2 linked regions of the Thiorhodovibrio winogradskyi genome follow. The protein of the gene in region 1 binds, or shares a complex with, the protein of each later gene. Links are inferred from orthologs where the notes say so. Each region holds a gene or a part of one and is shown on either strand. Other genes may lie near its edges.

Region 1 (3,413 bases):
AGCGAGCCGATCTGGGACAGGCAGGGGGCACACCAACTCGCCCAGAAGTGCATGATCAGCACCTTGCCAGCCCAGTTGTGGCTGCCGATCTCATTGCCATGAATGTCCGTCAGGCGCAGGTCCGGGAGGACCATCGCCCGCTGCCGTTCTGTTCCGGACATCAGGGCGAAATTCGGATGGTCGTCCATCCAGCGCTGACCAAAGAGGGCAACGCTGATGCTCAGTGTGCCAGCCAGCAGGGTGACGAACAGGACTTTTATCACACTCATGGGATCACCGTGATGGACCCTAGGGTCATGGTTTAAGTGCGCGCAAATGGGCGGCAAATTCTTCCGACGGCACGAAGCCAACGAGGCGGAAACCGCGCAACTCGCTGCCGGAGGAGTCGAAAAACAGTATCGCCGGCGGGCCGGGTATGCCGAAGCGCTCCTGCATCAGGGCTCTGTCCTCGGCATCGTTGGCGGTCACATCGGCCTGCAGCAGAACAAAACCCGCCATGGCGGCCTGAACCTCGGGCTCGGGGAAGGTATAACGCTCCATCTCCTTGCAGGATACACACCAGTCGGCATAGAAGTCGAGCATCAGGGGTTGGCCCTTGGCCGCGGCGGCGGCCAGTTCACGCTCCAGATCGGCGACCGTCTTGATGCGTTTGAACTCGGCCTGGGCGCTGCTTTGCGCGCCACCGACCGGCATCAGCCCGCGCAGGGGTTGCAGCGTATCGCGCCCGCCGGCGGCGGTGCCGACCAGCATCAGGGCGCCATAGATCAGCAGGCTGATACCCAGGCCTTTCCATAGATTGCGCCAGCCACTGGCCTGCACGGGCAGGGGCTCGAGCGCGCCCAGATACACCGCCGAGGCAATCAGCAGCAGCCCCCAGAGCGCCATTGCCATGGCCGCCGGTAGGATGCGCTCGAGCAACATGATCGCCACGGCCAGCAGCAGCACGCCGAACACGGCCTTGACTGCATCCATCCAGCCACCGGCGCGCGGCAGTAGCTTGCCGGCAGAGGTGCCAATGAGTAGCAGAGGCGCGCCCATGCCGAGCCCAAGTCCAAACAGGGCAAAAAAGCCGAGCACCGCATCACCGGTCTTGCCGATAAAAATGAGCGCGCCCATCAGCGGTGGGGCGACACAGGGGCCAACAATCAAAGCCGAGAGAACACCCATGATGGCCGCGCCGATCAGGGTGCCACCCTGTTGCTTGTTGCTCAGTTCCGTCAGCCGGGTTTGCAGGCTGCTGGGCAGTTGCAGCTCGTAGAAGCCGAACATCGACAACGCTAGGGCGACGAAAATGCCGGCGAAGAGCGTCAGCACCCAGGGAGTCTGGAATGCGGCCTGCAGGTTGGCGCCAAAGAGCCCGGCAATCAGGCCGACGATGGCGTAGGTGAGCGCCATGGCCAGCACATAGGCCAGCGACAGCATGAAGGCCTGGCGGGTGGTGATGCCCTTGCCCTGACCGGCAATGATGCCCGAGAGAATGGGAATCATCGGGAAGACGCATGGGGTCAAGGCCAGCAATAGCCCGAGACCGAAGAAGAGTGCCAGGGCACCGAAGATGCCGGTTTTTGCCAGCCGCGCGGCAATCTGGTCCTGCTCGGAGACACGCGCTATCTCCGCCTGGGGCGCGGTGGCTGTGGGGGGTTGTGCGCTGGCCAGAGTTCGCGCATCCGCCACAGCTTGCGAATCAGCCAGCTCGGTGGTCGGCGGCAAGGCCAGGGTGATGGTCTTGGTCACCGGCGGATAACAGATGCCGCGTTCGGCGCAGCCCTGGAAGCTGGCGGTCAAGCGAATGTCGCTCGCCTCGCCGCGAGTGCGCAGCAGCGGTAGCTCGGCGCTCAGAAGGCCCTGGTAGATGGCGACATCGCCGATGCTGCCGTCCGGGCGCACGGTGTTGGCCTTGATCTCAGCCTCGGGCAAAGCGAGTTCGCCAAGTCGCACGCCCGCGGCCTCGGCGCTCTCTGGGGTGAGTTCCAGCGTGATCTTGTCACGATATAAAAAGGTCTCGGGCGCGATCATCCAGCGCAGTTCCAGCCGGTTGGGTGACTTGATGTCGGCTGAAAAAACAAAGGCTTCCTCGGCTGGGAGAATGTCGTGCTCACCAGCGAAGCCGCGACGAGCACTGGTAACGAGCGCATTGAGCGGGTTGGAGGCGGGCCTCGAGTCAGAGGCAGGGCTGGTTGCCGGATTGGGCGCCTGCTGGGCGGCTGAATCAAGGGCAGGCAGGTCAAGCTCGAGCGCGACTTCCTCGGGCGGATAGCAGAAGCCGGCATCGGCGCAGCCTTGAAAGCGCGCGAGCAGTGTTAGGCGCCCAGCAGCGCTGTCGGCGCGCTCAAGCGGAATTCGTATCTCTATCTGATTTCGATAAATCTCGACCTCGCCGAAGAACTGATCCTGCCGGATTTCGCCCGACGGAAGCCGCGGCTGGCCCAAACTCACCCCGGGTGTCTCGCTGCGGAAGCGGAGCTTGCCCTGGTACAGGTAATAGCCGGGGGCAATCCGCCAGCGCACGGCTATTTCGTCGGGGCCAAGAGCTTCGGCCGCGGGTTGAAAGGCCTGCTGAACTGGCAGGAAATCCGCCCATGCCGGTCCACTCAGACTCGTTACCAGCCCCGCGACCAGCATCCAGAGGCCAAGCCAGCCAGACGCGGATGAGGATCGCCCAGGGCGTGGGGCTTGGTTGTGGTGTGCTTTTTGGTTGGGCATCACGTGCTTTTGGTGCATGTGTCAATCCATTCCAGATAGTGATCCGATCCCGCGATAACAGGCACGACAATAAACTCAGGCACCTCGTAAGGATGTTCGGTCAAGATACGCGCCTCAAGTGCGTGCAAACGTGCCTGCGTTGTCTTGATCATCAGCAGGGTCTCGGCATCCTGGCACAGATCCCCTTCCCAGAGGTAAAAGGAGGTTGCGCCCGGCAGCAGGGAGACGCAGGCGGCCAGACCTTCTTTGACTAGCAGCGTGGCGATGCGCTCGGCGCATGCAGCGTCGGGACAGGTGCAGTAGGCGATGCAGGGTGGCGATGACATTGGCGAGAATCCCTGTGGCGGCTGGTTGAGTCGGGACAATTGGCCGAGCATTCTAGACCATAGCGGTGCGCGCGCGCCGGCTTAAGGCAGTTGTGAAGGCGAGCCAAGCTTTCCGGGTTGGGGGATTGCGCTAGTCGGCTCCGCGGTCTATGGTCGCGGATCAAGCGTTGCCGCCGCGATTTTGTCTTGATGTTGGTCCGATGCCGGCTTGGCGCCGGTTTCGGTGATGGTGGCGATCATTCATTCATCCACTGCTTTGTGAGCTCCATTGTGCTTTGGTTTTTTTTGTTATTCGTCGGCACGCCCCTGATCGAGCTGTATTTTTTGCTCAAGGTGGGGTCCATCATCGGGGCGCTGCCAACCATTTTGTTGTCGATCTTTACC
Region 2 (3,048 bases), 240 kb from region 1 along the record:
CACCGTCTATCCAGGCGTCGTGCTGACCATTGGTGACAAAACCCTGGAAATCACCGACGCCATCAGCCAAGTTTGCTTCCGCTATGCCGAGGATCGACTGACCCATCGGCCCCTGCAACCCCAAACCAAGTAGCCAGTCCTTGCCCCCCCATATTGACAGGCAGGCTGGCAGGCAACGCCGCCTGACAGTCCGCCCCGAAGGCATCAAGACGGCTGGGGGGCTTTTGATGGGCGTAATATTTTTGTTGGCGCATCCGCCAAGGACTGGGCATCTGCCGCCGCCTTGGGAGCCTTCGTCCCGTCCGCCGGTTGCTCGACCTGATTGACGCGCACCAGAGCGACCGTGATGTTATCCACGCCGCCACGCTTGCACGCAAGCTTGATCAGGGTATCGGCCACCGTCTCCAGGGAGCCCGCGGCGATCAAGACATTTTGCAGCTCATCGAAGGGCACCATGCCCGTCAACCCGTCGGAGCAAAGCAGGTAGATATCCCCTTCGAGGAGATTGGTGGTGTCAGTGGTGGCCTTGATATGCGCGGCCGAGCCGAGGGCGCGCGTTAGCACATTGTCGGTAATGCCATATTCACGAGCATCGGCCAAGCTCGGGAAAAAGCCCTGGTCGACCACTTCCTGAATGAAAGAATGATCGCGCGTGAGTTGTTTGAGCTCACCATCGCGGAGCCGGTATAGGCGCGAGTCACCGACGTGACCATACACCATCCATCCCTGCCCGAAAAAGCCCATCACCACTGTGGTACCCATCCCTGAGCATTCGGGCTCCTCGCGCGCATGGCGCACAATAGCGCCATTGGCTTCATCCACCGCGGCCTCGGTCAACAACTGCGCGATGCGCGCATCCGAGCGGCTGGGCGCGCGCTTGATAAAACGCTCGGAGATGATGTCCACCGCCATGCGACTGGCCACTTCTCCCGCACTGGCTCCACCAACCCCGTCGGCGACAATCGCCAGGCAATGCTCGGGATGCACCGCGACCGAGTCCTCGTTGCCCTTGCGAACCATGCCACGATGCGTACGACAGGCGAACTCCAGTGCCCCATGTTGGTCAGCCACTGCACACCACCTCTTTCACCCCTTATCCTGATATCCTTTGTCAATGCCTATTGCGAGGCAGCATCGAGCAGCTGGGCCAAGCGCTTTGGTTCCACATATCCTGGCACCATCTCGCCACTCTCAAGCACAATCGCGGGTGTTCCGCGGATGCCAAGCAGCTCTCCCAGTTCCATGTGCTCACGGACCGGATTCTTGCAGTTAGCCGATGGCACTTTCTCGCCGTTCTTGGCCGCGGTCATCGCGGCTCTCTGGTCATCGGCACACCAAACCGAAACGGCTTTGTTATAAGAAGGGCTTCCCGGACCACTGCGCGGGTAAAACAGGTAACGCACGCTGATCCCCTCTTGATTGTAGCCATCAATCTCGTGATGCAATTTTCGGCAGTAGCCGCAATCGATATCGGTGAACACCGTGACCTGGTGTTTAGGCTGGTCGGCGGCGAATAGAATCACATCCTCGTCCGCGACACCCGCCATGGTGCGCTGGCGCGCCTCGGCCTGGGCCGACTCGGCAATATTTTCCCGCGTCTGCAAATCAATCACCGCGCCGTCGATCAGGTAGCGACCATCGGAGGTCACGAACATGACCTGCGGACCTATGTCCACCTGGTAAAGACCATCGACCACCGATGGCTTGACCGATGTCGGTTGATGCTCAGGCAATACTTTGGCCAGCGCTGCGCGAATCGTCGCGGCATCATCCGCCAATGTCGGACCTGTCAACGCCATACCCAGCGCAATCAGCGGCATCGCCAGAATGCTCTGCAGTGACCGTCTTCCGCGACCCTGAGGAGAGTGATAGGTGGAGGTTCGGGAATTGGTGGATGCCATCATGCAAAATCCTCGCTCATCGTTAATCGCGGAAATTTGTGAATTGAAGCGGCAGCTTCCAATCGGTATTGCGCAACTCGGCAATGGCGTCTTGCAGATCATCGCGTTTTTTGCCGCTGATCCGCAGTTGATCACCCTGTATCTGCGCCTGTACCTTGAGCTTGCTGGCCTTGAGCGCCTTGATCATGCGCTTGGCGGTGTCCGAGTCGACACCCTGCTTGATGCCGATGCGTTGCCGGGCGGCATTCAGCGTGGTGATGGGGTCATCGACCTCCAACGCGGCGAGATCGACCGAGCGTTTGACCAGCTTCTGGCGCAAAATGTCCATCATTTGTCCCAGTTGGAATTCCTGCTCGGCGTGCAGATCAATCGCGCCATCCTGGAGTTCAAAGCGCGCCTCGACCCCTTTGAAATCAAAGCGCGTCGCAATCTCGCGCCCAGCCTGATCAACCGCATTGCGGACTTCCTGCAGGTCGGCCTCCGCGACCACGTCAAACGAGGGCATCGCGCCTCCACCAAAGTTTAAAGCAACCCATGAATGCTGGAAGGCTACCATAGTTTCGCGCCGCGGCGAGAGTGTTTGCGCGGGAGAGCACGGCCTCATCATTCATGCGCGCGGATGATGCTGGGCATGGAGTTCCTGCAGGCGCGCCTTGGCGACATGGGTGTAAATTTGGGTGGTTGATAAGTCGCTGTGACCCAGTAGCATCTGCACCACGCGTAAATCAGCGCCATGGTTGAGCAAATGGGTAGCGAAAGCATGGCGCAGGCTGTGCGGCGACAGCTCCACCACAATGCCGGCTTCCAGCGCATAGCGCTTGATCAGCTGCCAGAACGCCTGGCGGGTCATGCAGCAACCGCGACTGGTCGGAAACACTTGAGTACATTGACGCGCGCCCAGTAGCTCCGCGCGTGGTCCGCGCGCAAACTCTGCAAGCCACGCCAAGGCTTCCTCGCCCAGAGGCACCAGACGCTCCTTGCTGCCCTTGCCCATCACCCGCACCACGCCTTGATTGAGGCTGACGGAATTCCATTCGAGCGTCACCAGCTCGGTCACCCGCAGGCCGGTGGCATAAAGCACCTCCAGCATGGTCCTGTCCCGGTGCCCGCGGGCCGACTCGGTGTCGGGCGCTTGCAGCAGGGCTTC

What was found.
Region 2: the proteins of dsbD (region 1) and Thiowin_RS09095 are in contact, whole or in part, in a crystal structure (PDB 1JZD), measured with the Escherichia coli proteins. The link is inferred for Thiorhodovibrio winogradskyi from one-to-one orthologs.

The regions. Positions count from the first base shown.
Region 1 is NZ_CP121472.1:1,793,141-1,796,553, forward strand. The notes cover bases 9-3,102. They hold dsbD (protein-disulfide reductase DsbD), read right to left. Parts: upstream 2,722-3,102; coding sequence 295-2,721; downstream 9-294. Other genes in these bases: Thiowin_RS07950 (TlpA family protein disulfide reductase), read right to left, coding at 9-269; cutA (divalent-cation tolerance protein CutA), read right to left, coding at 2,703-3,029. Outside these bases: more of Thiowin_RS07950, read right to left, coding at 1-8; Thiowin_RS07965 (FxsA family protein), read left to right, coding at 3,300-3,413. UniProt on the Escherichia coli protein: Required to facilitate the formation of correct disulfide bonds in some periplasmic proteins and for the assembly of the periplasmic c-type cytochromes.
Region 2 is NZ_CP121472.1:2,029,281-2,032,328, reverse strand. What follows is about bases 12-2,740. They hold Thiowin_RS09095 (DsbC family protein), read right to left. Parts: upstream 1,905-2,740; coding sequence 1,119-1,904; downstream 12-1,118. Other genes in these bases: xerD (site-specific tyrosine recombinase XerD), read right to left, coding at 2,509-2,740; Thiowin_RS09090 (YajQ family cyclic di-GMP-binding protein), read right to left, coding at 1,924-2,406; Thiowin_RS09100 (PP2C family protein-serine/threonine phosphatase), read right to left, coding at 205-1,071; Thiowin_RS09105 (DUF342 domain-containing protein), read left to right, coding at 12-133. Also shown: more of Thiowin_RS09105, read left to right, coding at 1-11; more of xerD, read right to left, coding at 2,741-3,048. UniProt on the Escherichia coli protein: Acts as a disulfide isomerase, interacting with incorrectly folded proteins to correct non-native disulfide bonds.